3 regions of the Mesorhizobium sp. M7D.F.Ca.US.005.01.1.1 genome follow, and region 3 is predicted to be linked to each of the others. Evidence: riboswitches for the same ligand, from Rfam matches in the RefSeq annotation. Region 3 holds a riboswitch; each other region holds the start of a gene.
The links. A riboswitch is a leader RNA that binds a small molecule or an ion and turns the genes downstream of it on or off. The one in region 3 is predicted to bind thiamine pyrophosphate.

Region 1 (5,278 bases), 2.4 Mb from region 3:
GCGGGTATCCGCTGGACGAGCTGCAATTTGCGCGGCCGGATGGATGCCGTGTGCTGGCCGGCCCAGCAGATCTCGGATGAGGCCGAGGCCGTCTGGCACACGGCGGTGCCCGGTCGGCTCGACATCGTCGGCGGCGATACCCGTATCGCGTTGCTGGCGGGCCTGAATGCCTATGACAAGCCGTCGATCTTCACCGAGCTCGATATGCGGCTCGCCCCCTGGATCACCAGCCAGCGGCTGCGCGACCACGGCATACTCCTGGTCTGGCCTGGGCGCGGCGTGCCACCTCGGCTGCAGCCGTGGCTGGACAACATCCCGGTCAAGACCGTTCTTTTCAGCTGGTCGCTCAAGGCGCCGCCGGTGGCGATCAGTTTTGCCGCCGTTCCGCCCGGCGTGAGGCAGTTGCCGGGTGTGATCGACAGCCTCGCCCGGCCGAGCAACTGAAGCAGATCAGCCGGTCCGCTGGACGAAGCAGGTGAGAATACCCATTTATGGGGAGATCAACTTGCTTTTGAGGAGACGTGATATGGCGACTTCGACCGAACGCGCAGTCCTTGCGGGCGGCTGCTTCTGGGGTATGCAGGATTTGATACGGCGCTATCCCGGCGTCATCTCCACCCGTGTCGGCTACAGCGGCGGCGACGTGGCCAACGCCACCTATCGCAACCATGGCAGCCATGCCGAAGCCATCGAGATCAATTTCGATCCGGCCATCATAAGCTATCGCACGCTGCTGGAGCGCTTTTTCCAGATCCACGATCCGACGACCCGCAACCGGCAGGGCAACGACGTCGGGATGAGCTATCGCTCCGCGATCTACTACACCAGCGACCAACAGAGGCGCGTCGCCGAGGACACCATCGCCGACGTCGATGCCTCGGGTCTGTGGCCGGGCAAGGTCGTCACCGAAGTCGCGCCGGCCGGTCCCTTCTGGGAAGCCGAGCCTGAGCATCAGGACTATCTGGAGAAATACCCCAACGGCTACACCTGCCACTTCGTCAGGCCAGGCTGGAAGCTGCCGGTTCGTGAGAAGGCTGTTTCGTAGGGTTCGGAGCCGCCATGCATTGCCGCTCGACGAGGTCGTCGAGCGGCGCATCGTACATCCCAAACACCTTCAGTCAGCGCGCCTTGTCGCGTCCCCCAAGTTCAAGCGTTATAAGAAAATTGCGAAACCTTATAACTGCCCAAACTGAACATTTCTACTAGCCGCCCTGTTAGGCTTTCCCCCATAAGGTCCACCGGCGCCACTTTCATACGCCACGGGCAATCGATTGCGACTGGGGACGGGGTGCGGGGTTTCATGCCTGCTGCGTCGGGTAGAGCGTCAGGATGTTGACGTTGACCCTTGGTGGCTGTGAAACCGCGTAGAGCATCGCAGCGGCGATATCCTCGCTCTCCAGCTGTTCCATGTCGCCCAGTCTTTGCTCTACCGCCAGGCGCACGTCATCGCGCATGTTGGCCGTGAACTCGGTTTTGACCGCGCCTGGCTCGATCACGGTGACGCGGATGCCGTTCTTGCCGATTTCGCGGCGCAGCGATTCCGCCATGGCGCTGGCCGCATGCTTGGTGCCAGAATAGACGACCGAAGGATGGATGTAGCGGCCGGTGCCCGACGAGACGATGACGATGTGGCCTGAACCCTGTCGTTTCATCGCCGGCAGCGCTGCGTTGATCGCATAGAGCAGACCCAGAATGTTGATATCGACCATCGCCCGATATTCGCCGGTCGTGGTGTTCTGGAAGGGGGCGGCGACGCCCACGCCGGCGACATTGAACAGCATGTCCAGTCGGCCATAGCTTTCCAGCACGCGACTGACCATCGCGGTTGCCTGCTCCTCGTCGGCGATGTCGGCCCCGATCGCGAGCGCCTCGCCGCCGACGTCGCGGATGCGCTTGGCCAGATCGTCAAGCCGCTGCCGGCGCCGCGCCGCAATGGCAACGACCGCGCCTTGCGCTGCAAGCGCAAGTGCTGTTGCCATCCCGATGCCGGAGGAGGCGCCGGTCACCAAGGCGATTTTTCCGTTGAGTTTCCACATGTTCGTCGCTCCTGCTCAGAGGGAGATTCAGATGAGCTCGATGCCGATGATCGGCGACGTTCGAGACATGTCCTCAAGCTAGGCAGCAGACCCCCTACGAAAAATGCGATAGAATTCCATCATACTCATTGGAGAATATGGCATAATGCGCGGACGTGACTATGCGGAGCTGAAGGCCTTTGCCACTGTCGTCGCGCATGGCAATTTTGCTCGTGCCGCGGACGATCTCCGGATTTCGGCATCGACGCTCAGCCAGACGATCCGCCAGCTCGAAGCGCGGCTTGGCTTGCGCCTGCTCAACCGCACGACCCGCAGTCTCTCGCTGACCGAAGCCGGCGCGCGCCTGCACGCGCGCTTCGCGCCGGCCATGGCCGAGATGGAGGCGGCGGTCGGCGATGCCGCCGCCTTGCGTGACACGCCGGCCGGCATCTTGCGCGTCCATATGCCCAGCGTCGCTGCCGCCACCTATCTGGAGCCGGTGCTCGGTCGTTTTTACGAAACATGGCCGGACATCGTGCTCGATGTTACGATCGACGATGCCGCCATCGATAGTGTCGAGGCCGGCTATGATGTCAGCGCCAGGCTTGGCGAATTTCTCGAAGCCGATATGGTTGCGGTGCCGCTTGGCGGCGCGCAGCGCCAACTCGCCGTGGCCTCGCCGGACTACATCGCCCGTCACGGATCACCGTCAGCACCCGCGGATCTGCTCCAGCACCGCTGCATCAACTGGCGCCGGCCGGGCAGCGCCGGCCTTTACACATGGGAATTCGCCAGGGGTGGCCAATGGTTCTCGGTAGCGGTCGATGGTCCGCTGGTCGTCTCCAGCCGCGACATGGCCGTTGCCGCCGCGGTGCAGGGCGTCGGCATCGCCTTCTGGGCGGAAGAGCTGGTGCGTCCGCTGATCGACGCTGGCAATCTGGTCCCGCTGCTGGATGAGTGGTGCGCGACTTTTCCCGGCTGGTTCCTCTGCTACCAGAAGCAGCGTCATACGCCGCCGGCCGTGCGCGCCTTCGTCGATTTCCTGCGGCATGCGCATGCCGGCCAAACACGGTCAGGTGGTTGACGGCGTGCACGAAGGTGATTGCATCGCGACTGTGGAGAGAACCGCTCGCGGCAGCGAGGGTGCCCGATAATCCCGCTCAGGCAGCACCATGTCTGGCGCAATGCTTTTGGCGCAGTGCGCTGAAAAAACGGCTTTCACTTCAGCTAGAATGGTGCTTTAACCCGCGCATCCACAGGGGTGCTCCGTACGGTCGGGGCTGAGACGGGGGCGGCAAGCCCACAGACCCTAGAAGCTGATCTGGGTAATACCAGCGGAGCGAGGCGGGCGATGTTTTCAGGCGCACAGATTTCCCTATATCCCATGGCCGACGATTTCGTCGGCGTCATCCTTGGCGCGCTTGGCGCGCTCGATCCCTGGCGTGACAAGCTCAGGATCGAGACCGACGACATCTCGACCTTGCTGGTCGGGCCGCCCGAAGTGCTGTTTCCAGCCATGCGCGACCTCTTCGTGGCGGCGGCGCGCAGCGGCAAACATTGCGTGTTGTCGGCCACCATCTCGCGCGGCTGCCCTGGCGAGCCGGATGATCCGATCTGCCGCTCCGATGCACTTGGCGGGCCTGTCGGGCCACTCGGTCCGCGCAAGGATGCGGCCATCGCGGCGGTGCACAATGCAGCTGCCACCGGCCAGCCGGCGGCAGCGCAGTTCTCGCTCTATGTGATGGGCACCGACGACCACATGGACGAGATCTACGGCTGCATCGACTTTCTCAAGCAGTCCGGCGTCTATGAACGTTCCAAGCATTTCTGCACGAAATTGCGCGGTGATGCCGGCGCGATCTTTTCGGCGCTGGACGAGGCTTTCTGCCGCTTCGGACTAGGCGCCGGCCACGTAACCCTCGACGTCACGGTCTCGGCCAACAGCCCGTCGGCTGTCTGAAGCTGCCGCCGCCTCCGCGCGGCCGTCAAAGGTTATCTCCAGTGGCCTCATCATCCGTCGCTTCGCGCCCGATCGCGAGCCTTCTTATGAAGGCGGGACCGGCCATTATCTCGGTCGGGCTGCTCCTGCTGGCATGGGAGCTTTATGCCAGCTATTCCGGCATCAAGCCGACGATACTACCGGCGCCGTCGCGTGTCTTCGAGCAAGCGATGCTCAATCGCGAGGCGCTGGTCGACAACGCCATTCCGACCATCCGCGCCACGCTGCTTGGCTTTGCCTGCTCGCTCAGCGCCGCCTTTGCGCTGTCGATGCTGGTCGACTTCTTCCAGCCGCTGCGGCGTGCGCTGTTTCCCGTCTTCATTGTCAGCCAGACCTTGCCGCTGGTGGCGATTGCGCCGCTGGTGGTGCTGTGGTTCGGCTTCGGACTGGCGCCCAAGATCATGCTGGTGGCGCTGGTCACCTTCTTTCCGATGCTGGTGGCATTGGTCGAGGGCTATGAGGCGACCGAGGCCGAGGTCGGGCAAATGCTGCGCGCGATGGGGGCAGGGCGCTGGCGCATCTTCGTGCTGGCGCGGCTGCCTTCGGCGCTGCCTTATTTCTTCGCTGGCCTGAGGATCTCCATCACCTATGCGGTGGTCGGCGCCATCTTCGCCGAATATGCCGGCGCCGCGAAGGGGTTGGGCATCTACATGCTCAACGCCAAGAACAATTTTCGCCCCGACCTGGTGCTGGCCGCCGTCGGTGCCAGCGCCGCGCTGACACTTGTCCTGTTCGGGTTGACTGTGCTGCTGCAGCGCCTGGCCATGCCCTGGGAGCGCGCCGGCAAGGAAACCGCAGGGAAGAGGCCGTGGTGATGAGCCGGCTCGAGCTGCGGCATGTGCGCAAAGCGTTCGGCGGGCTCGACGTGCTGGCCGATATTTCGCTGAGTGTCGACGCTGGTGAATTCGTCTCGATCCTCGGGCCCTCGGGCGCCGGCAAGTCGACGCTGTTCCAGCTTCTGACCGGCGCCGAGCATGGCGAGGGCGAGATGTTCTTCGACGGCGCGCCGCTCGATGACCACGGCAGGCACTTCGCCTTCATGCCGCAACGCGACGCGCTGATGCCTTGGCGACGCATCCTCGACAACGCGACGCTCGGGCTCGAAGTGCAGGGCATCAGGCGCAAGGCGGCGCGGGCGCGCGTCGCGCCGCTGTTTGCCGAGTTCGGGCTTGCCGGCTTCGAGCGGCATTTTCCCGCGCAGCTCTCGGGCGGCATGCGCCAGCGCGCGGCGCTTTTGCGCACGGTGGTGCAGGAGCGTGACATG
Region 2 (5,278 bases), 550 kb from region 3:
CTTGTCGGATGGCTGGAAGCCGGATTCCTGAACCGCCGGCGGCGTGAACATCTGGCAACTCGCCAGCGCCACGGCAAAGCCGGCCAGCGCAAGAAAGCGCGCCAGCGGTTTCATTCCTAGTGTATTAGCGCCGATCGCCAGAACGGCTTCCTTTCGGGTCCCGGCGCATGATCACGAAAATCGGGGGCGATCTTCGGAATGTGTCATGCGCCATATCTCAAACTGCTGCAGTATCCGTTGCACGTCCCCCAGGGGCGGGCGGCGGATACTGCAGGCAAATCACGTCCTGTGCCGGACCAGTAGGGCGGACCTAGCCACACTCCTCCAGTCATGGCAAGCAAGCGCCACATCGCCCGGAACCGGTTTGACCGTAAATTATGTCCGCTTCCGGGCAACATCTCGTGATACGGCACCCCCGGCACCTGCGCCGATATAGCGCCGGAACGCTTCCGGGCCAGCCCCGGCAAAGAAATCATCCGCCTTGCCGGTTGCGGCAACCAACCCATTGTCCAGAAACACCATGTGCTCGCCGATACGGCGGGCGTCTTCGGGCTGATGGGTGACGAACAGCACCGTCATGCCCCGCTCGGCATGAACGGCGGCGACCAGATCGAGCATGTCGTCGCGCAAAGCGGGTCCGAGCGAGGCGAAGGGTTCGTCGAGCAGCAGCACCGGCCGGTCGCGCACCAGCACCCGGGCCAGTGCAACGCGCTGGCGTTCCCCCCCGGAGAGCTCGCGCGGCAGGCGTCGTTCCTTGCCGGCAAGACCGGTGCGAGCAAGCGCCTCGGCGATCGCGGCGCGGTCTGCCTCGGTCAGCCGCAAGGATGGCGATCGGCCGAGCCCGACATTCTGCTCGACGGAAAGATGCGCGAAGAGATTGTTCTCCTGGAACACCATCGACACGGACCGCACCGAGGCCGGTTCGGCGCTGACATCGACCCCACCGATCAGCACGCGGCCCGACTGCGGGGTCTCGAAGCCGGCGACCAGATTGAGCAGCGTCGACTTGCCCGAACCGCTCGGCCCCATGATGGCGTTGATCCTTGCCGTGGCGAAATCGACGTCGAAGACAAGCGGCGCTTCGCCATAGCTGCCATGACTACCATAACTGAACGACACCTTGTCCAGCCGCACCGGTGCGCCCTTTTCAAGCCCGCTGGCCACCCCCTCAGGCATCCCGGACCTTCTCCTTTCCCAGCCAGTGCGCCGCCACGATCAACGCGAGGCAGACGAGGCCGAGCAGCAATGCCAGGCCGGCGGCGTCCTCGGTGCGGTAGCTGCCCATCCGCGCCAGGAGAAGGTAGGGCAATGTCTGCACGGAATCACTGCCGAACAAGGCAATGACGCCGAGATCGCCGAGCGACAGCGCCATGGCGAAGGCGAAGGCCGTGGCGAGCGGCCGCCGCAGCGACGGCCAGTCGACCAGCATCAGCCGGTTCCAGCCAGCAATGCCGAGCTGTGCACAGAGCCGTTCGTGACGCTCGCTCGCCGCATCATAGGCGGGACGGATGGCGCGCAGGGCGAACGGCATCGCCATCACCGCATTGACGGTGACGACCATGATCGGGGCAATGGCGAAGACATCGCCGACATGGCGCAGCAACAGGAACCAGCCGGCGCCAACGACGATCGGCGGCACGACCAGGACAAAGCCGGCCCCAGTATCGGTGGCATGCTCGAGCATTGTCTTGCGGCCAGCCCGGCGGTTCAGCGCTAGGGCCCGCCGCGCCATGGTCAGTGCCAGCGACAGCGTCACCGAAAGCAGCGCCGACAGGAAGGCCAGCACCATGCTGGTCAGCGTCGCCTGCCGGACGGTGGCCTCACCGGCCAGCCGGCCGAGATCGGCGCCCAACCCGGCCGTCACCGTCGCCGCCATCGGCCCGACGACGAACAGCAACGCCAAGACGATGAGCATTGCGTTCAGCCAGGTCTCGGCCCCGTTGACTGAGAGATAGCGGCGTTGCGCGACCGGCAGGTTAGTATCGCCGACCACATTGGCGCCTAGCCGCGTCAGTGCCAGCACCACGATAAAGGTTAAGGCGATCTGCAGCAGCGTCAGCGTCACCGCGCGCGCGGGATCGAAATCGAAACGAAGCGCCTGGTAGATGCCGACCTCCAGCGTCGTCGCGGCCGGCCCGCCGCCCAGTATCAGCACGATCGTGAAGGATGTGATGCAGAGCATGAACACCAGCCCGGCGACTCCTGGCATGGCGGCACGCAGCGTCGGCCATTCGATCAGCCGGAACGCCGGCCGCGCCGACATGCCAAGCTGGCTCGCCAGCCGCCATTGGTCGGCTGGAATCGTTTGCAGCGCCTCGAGGAACAGCCGCGTCGCCAACGGCAGATTGAAGAAGACATGGGCGACGAGAATGCCGGACAGGCCATAGATCCCCGGCCAGCTTCCGCCGCCGATCACGGCGAGCACGCCGGCGAAATAGCCGGCGCGGCCATAAAGCGCCAGGATGCCGAGGGCCGCGACGATGGCCGGCAGCGCCAATGGTACGGCGAAGAGCTGCAGGATGAAGGCGCGGCCAAAGAAGCGTGGATGCCGCGACAGAGCGCGCGCCACGAACAGCGCCGGCACGACGGAAAGCAGCGTCGACAGCGCCGCTTGCCAGAGCGTGAAGCGAATGACGCGCAACAGATAGGGATCGAAGGCTGCCCAAGCGCCCGAGAAATCATGGGCGCCCTCGAAAAGCAGGCCAGCAAACGCGCCGCCGATCAGCAGCGCGATTGCGGCGAGCGCGACAATGCCGGCGCTGACGCGGGAATCCGTGGAATACGCCGGCGTCATCGCGCTGCCTACTTGCTCATCACCGCCAGCCACTCATCCACCCAGGCCTTGCGGTTGGCGGCGACCTCTTGCGGGCTGAACAGCAAGGTCTTGGTTGGCTTGACCAATTTGTCAAAGGCCGGGTTGAGCGGCTTGTCGGTCTTGCCTGCCGGGAACATCCAGTTGGTCTCGGGGATGGCATCCTGGAATTTCGGTCCGGTCATGAAGGCCATGAACTTTGCCGCCAGCGGATTCTTGGCCCCTGTCGTGGTGATGCCCGCCACCTCGATCTGCAGATACTCGCCCTCCTCGAAGGAGGCCGCCTGATAGCGCTCGGTGTTCTCGGCGACCATGTGGTAGGCCGGCGACGTCGTGTAGGACAACACCATCGGCGCCTCGCCCTTCGTGAACAGGCCATAGGCCTCGCTCCAGCCCGGCGTCACCGTCAGCACCTTCGGCTTGAGCTTGGCCCAGGCCTCCGGCGCCTTGTCGCCATAGACCGACTTGACCCACAGAAGCAGGCCGAGGCCGGGCGTCGAGGTGCGCGGATCCTGGATGACGATCTTGTCGTCGGCACTGCCTTCGACCAAGTCCTTCAGGCTCTTCGGCGGCGTCTTCAGCTTCTCGGTGTCGTAAACGACAGCGAAATAGCCGTAATCAAAGGGGACAAAAGTGTCGTCGCTCCAACCGCCCGGCACATTGACGTCGGTCACCGCGCCATGCGGTGCGAACAGGCCTGACGCCTTGGCATCGGCGGTAAGATTGGTGTCGAGGCCAAGCACGATATCGGCCTTGGTCGACGCGCCTTCGAGCTTGACGCGGTTGAGCAGCGCGACGCCATCGGCGACCGAGACGAATTCGACATCGCAGCCGCATTCGGCCTCGAATTCCTTCTTCACCACGGGACCCGGACCCCAGTCGGCGGTGAAACTCTCATAGGTGTAGACGGTGAGCTTGTCCTTGGCCAAGGCCGGTCCGGACAGGACCACGGTCATTGCTGAGACAAGAGAATATAAAAGCGTGCGCATCGGCGCCTCCTTCGTTCGAATTGAAAGGAATTGAGGCGTCGGACTGTCCGAAACGTCTAATCCCTCCGCCGGTACAAACCGGATCAGGTTCAGCGGGTTGGCGAGATTGCCTCTCAGCCGGTCCGCGAAGATCGCGTCCGGCACCCCGTTAGAGCGTTTCGACACATAGGCCGGGCCGATCCCCCACGCAAGTGGGAGTTTGCCGCCTTCCGTTTCCCGTGCCGGGCTGGTAAGGGCCACACGATATGAGCACATTCACCATCCTGCTTGGCGGCGATCTCATCCGCACGCCACGGCTCGACCGCCAGGTCGAAGGCTCCCGCGTCATCGCCGCCGACGCCGGCATCGGCCATGCGCGGCTGCTGGGTCTCGTGCCGGAGCTGTGGGTGGGTGATTTCGATTCGGTGCCTGCCAACCTGCCTGACGATCTCGCTGCCGTGCCGCGCCGGACCTTCCCGACGGAAAAAGACCAGACCGATGGTGAGCTGGCCATCGCCGCCGCACTCGAGCGCGGCGCGACCAGACTGGTGCTCGCCGGCGCCTTCGGCGGCAAGCGCGCCGACCACGCTTTCCTGCATCTGGCGCTTGCCCTGCGGCTGGCCGAGGCCGGGACGGATGTGCTTCTGACCAGCGGCGCCCAGGAAGGCGTCCCCCTGCTGCACGGAACCGCTGGCTTCGACTATGCCGACGGCACGCTGTTTTCGGTGCTCGGCTTTTCCGAGCTTGCCGGCCTGACCGTCACCGGCGCCAAATGGCCGCTCGATCACGTCAAGGTGGCCTTCGGTTCGTCGCTGACCATTTCCAACGAGGTCAAGGGCCGCCTCGAAATCGCGCTGGACCATGGCCGCGCGATGCTGCTCGCTCATCCCTACCCCTTACCTGAAAGCTGACATGGCCCCGCCCCTTCTCAACCTCGACGGGATAAAGCTGACCTTCGGCGGCACGCCGCTGCTCGATGGTGCCGCCTTGACGGCTTCGGCCGGCGACAAGATCGCACTGGTCGGCCGCAACGGGTCGGGCAAGTCGACGCTGCTGAAGATCGCCGCCGGCCTGATCGAGCCGCAGGACGGCGAGGTGTTCCGCCAGCCTTCGGCGACCGTACGCTATCTGCCCCAGATGCCCGACATGGAGGGTTTTGCCAGTGTCCGCGCCTATGTCGAGGCCGGACTTGGCCCCGCCGACGATCCCTACCGCGCCAGCTATCTGATGGAGCATCTCGGTCTGTCGGGCGAAGAGCGTCCGAACGATCTTTCGGGCGGCGAAGCAAGGCGCGCCGCCCTTGCCCGCGTCATGGCGCCGGAGCCGGACATCCTGCTGCTCGATGAGCCGACCAATCATCTCGATCTGTCGGTGATCGAATGGCTGGAAGAGGAGCTCATCCGCACCTCCTCGGCACTGATCGTCATCTCGCACGACCGCCGCTTTCTCGAGCGCGTGTCGCGCGCCACCGTCTGGCTCGATCGCGGCCAGACCCGCA
Region 3 (5,278 bases):
CAAGGTCTGGTCGTGGAAGGACCGTGCGGTTTCGGGGTCGAGCGACAGGTTGAACTGGTCCTCCCAGCGGAACTCGAAGCGCGCGCGCGAAAGGGCATCATCCCTGGTTTTCGCTGCCGGATGGCCCTTCGCCAGATCGGCTGCATGGGCGGCTATCTTGTAGGTGATCACGCCAATCTTGACGTCGTTGCGGTCGGGAAGGCCGAGATGCTCTTTCGGCGTGACGTAGCAAAGCATTGCGGTGCCGAACCAGCCTATCATGGCGGCACCTATCCCTGAGGTGATGTGGTCATAGCCCGGCGCGATGTCGGTCGTCAGCGGCCCCAACGTGTAGAACGGCGCCTCACCGCACACTGCGAGCTGCTTGTCCATGTTCTGCTTGATCTTGTGCATGGGGACATGGCCCGGGCCTTCGATCATCACCTGGCAGTCCTTTGCCCAGGCAATCTTGGTGAGTTCTCCAAGTGTTTCCAGTTCGGCGAATTGCGCCGCGTCGTTCGCATCGGCGATTGAACCGGGACGAAGGCCGTCGCCGAGCGAGAAGGAGACGTCATAGGCTCTGGCGATGTCGCAGATCTCCTCGAAATGCTCGTAGAGGAAGCTCTCCCGGTGATGGTGCAGGCACCATTTGGCCATGATCGAGCCGCCGCGCGAGACGATGCCCGTGACCCGGTCGACGGTCAGCGGGATGTAGTGCAGCCGCACGCCGGCGTGGATGGTGAAATAGTCGACGCCTTGCTCGGCCTGCTCGATCAGCGTGTCGCGGTAGACCTCCCAGTTCAGATCCTCGGCGATGCCGTTGACCTTTTCCAGCGCCTGATAGAGCGGCACCGTACCGATCGGCACCGGCGCATTGCGCACGATCCAGTCGCGGATGTTGTGGATGTTGCGGCCGGTCGACAGGTCCATCACCGTGTCCGCGCCCCAGCGGATAGCCCAGACCATTTTTTCGACCTCTTCGGCCATCGACGATGTGACAGCCGAGTTACCGATGTTGGCGTTGATCTTGACCAGAAAATTGCGACCGATGATCATCGGCTCGCTCTCGGGATGATTGATGTTGGCGGGAATGATTGCGCGCCCGCGCGCCACCTCGTCGCGCACGAATTCGGGTGTGACGAAATCTGGGATCGCCGCGCCGAAGGCTTCGCCGTCGCGTTGCAGCTTGCCGCGCATCACCTCGCGGCCGAGATTCTCGCGGATGGCTACGAACTCCATTTCTGGCGTGATGATGCCGGCGCGCGCATAGGCAAGTTGGGTCACCGCCTTGCCCTGCTTGGCCTTGAGCGGCCGATTGCGTATCGGAAATTCCGGTGTCAGGCGCTCGCCGGTGGCGAATCCATTGTCTTCCGGCCGGACGTGGCGGCCGTCATAGGCTTCGACATCGCCACGCGCCGTGACCCATTCGTGGCGAAGCCGGGCAAGGCCTTTTTCGATGCTGGTTTCGACTGATGGATCGGTGTAGGGGCCGGACGGATCGTAGACGGTGACGGGCGGTTCGCCGGCCGTCGGATGGACGGAAATCTCGCGCATCGGCACCCTGATCTGCGGGTAGAGGACGCCGGGCTTGTGGATTTTCCGCGAGGCGGGCAGTGGTCCCGTCGATACGGCGGGGGTGAGGGCATTCATCGTGAGGCTCCTTTGCTCATGCATTGGAGACCCAGTTCTGTGCCGGAAGGATGAAAAGACGCTTCTGTAGACCTGCTGCAACAGGACCTCGGGCGTAAACTCCCGCAAAGCGCTTGCACCGTCCCTACGCCAGTATGAACTGGATCAGGTTCAACGGGTCACTGCGCCGCGAAAGCCAGCAGTATCTCAGCCCCTTGCCGGGACTCCCCTGGTGAATGCCTTAGGTTGAACGGGCTGACGCTATCTTGTCAAGCGCATTCGGGCGCCTTCGGCCGGTGGCGACGACCGGCGGCCAGCCGGGCGGAGAGCTCGCGCATGCATCGGGGACAAGTCACGCCCCGTAGACCGGGGCTGAATGGCCAAAGCCTCATTCGCTTCGTGAAGGATGGAGAAACTGTATTGGCCATGTGCGCGTATCGACCAAGTAGCTCAGGCGGTCACGGATGTGGTTATTCTGGTCGAAGGTGACGAACGGCCTTGGGGGTCACCTCCTTTAGGATTCAGAGGTTGGAAGACGGCTTCTCGCGATCACGGCCATCAGGAAATACCTGTCTTCGGCTCAACCTCGACATGGCGTCCGATCGACCGCAGATATACAGCTATCTCGTTCATGAGATGATCGCGTTCGCCGTAGATTTCAGCAATCCTACGCAGCTGTGGCTCGACGGCCCTCCGTTGCGCTGGCGTGAAATCAGCATCGCCAAAGACGTATCCCAAGTTGCCAATCGCGCAAATTTTGCAGCCGGCGTCCACAACTGCTTGTACGAATGCCGGAATGTCTTTTTCTTGCATGGTCTTCATGTCGAACCTCTCGTGAATGGCGTGCTTGCGCCCCAATCTGCCTTTTCAGCGTGTCCTCTGGGCGGCGCAAGCCCTGAGCGTGACTGTGCACGGGCAACCTCGACTATCCCATCTGCCACGCTCTTTAGAATCGGTGGGGTCTGGTGATCGCAGGCTGGGCCACTCAAAAGCCTGCAAGAAGAAAGTCATGGCGACCATTGCTCAAGATCGCAAGGGTGCGTGCAAGACCTTCCGTTGGCAGTCATGCACGCTCGCTCAGAGATAGTCCGGCCGCGGAAATTCTCCCTTATTCGTAAGAAAGCTCATTGAGCAACTGGGCATTGAGCAACTGGGTCTCACGTCACGGGTCTCGTGTGCTTCACAGCCGAAAAATAGCCGCCGTGGCAATTCTCGAAAAGTGCAGGCTACCTCGTTAAGGACACTGCGGATGATCGTTCGCGCTTGGCAAAAGCGAACGGATTAGTCTATGGCTCTCGGCAGGGGGGCGAGTTATGCGGCGGGTGCGAATCCTTCAAGTAGGCGATATTCACTATCCGGACTGGCATCCTTCCTCTAGCAACATCGATGCCAAGGATAGCAAGTTCGCTCCGAAAATAACGCAGAAGCTACGCGCGTCTTCGCTGCGTGCCGTCTTGACGAAACTTCGGCGGCTGACGACTTCGAAGCCCTTGGATTCGATCGCCTTCATGGGGGATTTCACGAGCCGTGGCGACAAGACCTTCATTGCTTCGGCATTCCAGCATTTCACGTTGCTCTGCCGCGCACAGGGACGCAGTTCAAAGGCGCTTCCGTTGATATTCGTACCGGGAAATCACGATGTGAACCGTGATGACGCGCGCGAACTTGGACCGACTGAGAAATTCAGCGAAATGGCGAGTTTAGCCGCCCGCTTGGGTTGGCAGACCGTTCCCGTGGACCAACCCGTGCACTTCAGACTTCCGACAGGATCCGCAGGCGCAAACTTCATCCTCGTCAACACAGCGATAGGCAGTTGGGAGCTTCAAAACCTTCCCGCGTTCCTTCGTGATCGTCTCGAGGCACTCAGTCCTTCTACAGAGCCTCTAGATCTCGGCTCGCCGGACATCTCGGGACATTCGCCCGCGACACCTCCCAGCGATCCAGACAAGGAGGCGTCCGACGACGAGTATTACGGTCAGATGGACACGCCATACATCTCGCGTGAGATGCTTGCAGGCCTACAGGAATTGCTCCAGCAGCCCGACATGCGTTACGGCATCATAATCGGCCATCACAATCTGCTGCCACAAAAGACTCCGCGCATTACGCCATACGCGGAGATGCTCAACAGCGGATTTGTCAGAACTCAGCTGCTGCAGGGCAACAAGCCTATCGTCTACCTGCATGGACACATACATGCTGATCCGGTCGAGATCGTCAACGATCCAAGGTTTCCGGACGGCAAATTGATCTGCATCTCAGCACCAGAGATACAGTCAGGTTTCAATGAGCTCGTCTTCTTCACGACCGATCAGGGAGAGCTCGTCGGCATCCGACTTATACCCTACCGCACCAATGTCGCCGACGGGACGGTCATGGAAGGCGAACATTGCTTTATTTCGACCATGTCCAACGGCAAGGCCTTTCTGAACAACGACACGTTTGACCTGCTGCGCCGACTGCGCGACCATGCCACCAGGCGCGGGAATGGGTTACTCTTCTGGGACGAGATCACTGAGATTGCTGCCTCCGCCGAGCTCGGGCTAGATCTGGAAGACTCTCTTCTGATGCTCCAAGCGGCGCGCTTCATCGAGATAGACGGCCTCACCAAGGCAAACTCGGCTTGGCGCATTAAGGTAAGGGACGAATAGCGATGGAGAATCCGTTCGGCCCCAACAGGATCGAGTACGAAAGCCGCCCGATACTGTGGTTCAGTCAGAAGTCGGCGTTGATTTCTGCCGCCGCCAAGCCGGTCTTCGTCGCAGGGACGAGAGGCAGCGGCAAGACCAGCATTCTTCGCTCGCTTTCCACAGTCCATATTCTTGAAGACAAAAGTCTCTCGGACCAAGTCGGCAAGCTCGCTTGGTATGGCGTCTTCTTCCAGCTCAATGAGACATTCTCGCCCCTAATCGACAACGCCGTTCTGAACCTCATTCCGGAGCGGATACGCTTCGACACGGCCGCCGTGATCCCGCGGCAATTCGTAATCTTCTCTCACTATCTGGAGCTGAAGATAGTCGAACGCCTGCTCGAGAGCATCGGCCAGCTCAGACGCGACGGCCACTTGAAATACCGGGCCTCCGAAGATAGGGACGTCGCCCTGGCACTGCATCGCGAAGTGCTGCACTTCATACCCCAACCTGCCCGTCTCGACTTCTTCAGCATCGATGAGCTGCGGGGTGGGATAACCCGGTACGTCGACGAATGCTTCAACGCGTTCTTCTTTGCCGCCGATGCCGGAGCGACCGGCTTCAGAGCAACAGACCCTGGCGCGATCATTAACAAGGTCGCGACCGCGATCACTCCACTTTTAAATGGCCCATCTTTCGCCGGTGACAGGGCGCCCTTCTTCAAGATACTGATTGACGACTGTGAAGCACTGACACCGCTCCAACAGCAGTTCCTGAACACCTTGGTGAGAAAGACGCGCGGCAACGTGAAATGGGTCCTCGCCTACATCGGCGGCCTCTACGACACGATCCGGACGATCATACCCGGCCAGTCGCTCTCGAATGCTGACCGGGACGTCGAGAATCTTGATTCAGTCGATCCGAGGGAGTTCGCCACGCTGTGCGAGAACGTGTCGTCGCTTCGGCTGTACTATGCGCTTCCTGACCATCTGCGGAGTGATCTCGAGCGCAACGATGCGCTCAGCGCGTTTTCGCTCAAA

Region 1: it holds a riboswitch for thiamine pyrophosphate, as region 3 does, so the genes downstream of both, EJ076_RS25360 (YkoF family thiamine/hydroxymethylpyrimidine-binding protein) here and thiC (phosphomethylpyrimidine synthase ThiC) in region 3, are expected to answer to the same signal.
Region 2: it holds a riboswitch for thiamine pyrophosphate, as region 3 does, so the genes downstream of both, thiB (thiamine ABC transporter substrate binding subunit) here and thiC (phosphomethylpyrimidine synthase ThiC) in region 3, are expected to answer to the same signal.

The regions. Positions count from the first base shown of each region.
Region 1 is NZ_CP034453.1:5,239,677-5,244,954, reverse strand. It holds gene EJ076_RS25380 (glycosyltransferase family 39 protein) at 1-444, shown strand, start outside; gene msrA (peptide-methionine (S)-S-oxide reductase MsrA) at 527-1,045, shown strand; gene EJ076_RS25370 (SDR family NAD(P)-dependent oxidoreductase) at 1,299-2,036, opposite strand; gene EJ076_RS25365 (LysR family transcriptional regulator) at 2,182-3,099, shown strand; TPP riboswitch at 3,263-3,376, shown strand; gene EJ076_RS25360 (YkoF family thiamine/hydroxymethylpyrimidine-binding protein) at 3,367-3,975, shown strand; gene EJ076_RS25355 (ABC transporter permease) at 4,062-4,829, shown strand; gene EJ076_RS25350 (ABC transporter ATP-binding protein) at 4,829-5,278, shown strand, end outside.
Region 2 is NZ_CP034453.1:7,107,835-7,113,112, forward strand. It holds gene EJ076_RS34620 (M48 family metalloprotease) at 1-114, opposite strand, end outside; gene EJ076_RS34625 (ATP-binding cassette domain-containing protein) at 376-1,176, opposite strand; gene thiP (thiamine/thiamine pyrophosphate ABC transporter permease) at 1,169-2,794, opposite strand; gene thiB (thiamine ABC transporter substrate binding subunit) at 2,803-3,801, opposite strand; TPP riboswitch at 3,845-3,959, opposite strand; gene EJ076_RS34640 (thiamine diphosphokinase) at 4,047-4,691, shown strand; gene EJ076_RS34645 (ABC-F family ATP-binding cassette domain-containing protein) at 4,693-5,278, shown strand, end outside.
Region 3 is NZ_CP034453.1:489,167-494,444, reverse strand. It holds gene thiC (phosphomethylpyrimidine synthase ThiC) at 1-1,629, opposite strand, end outside; TPP riboswitch at 1,733-1,849, opposite strand; gene EJ076_RS02280 (hypothetical protein) at 2,167-2,430, opposite strand; gene EJ076_RS02275 (metallophosphoesterase) at 2,922-4,259, shown strand; gene EJ076_RS02270 (hypothetical protein) at 4,262-5,278, shown strand, end outside.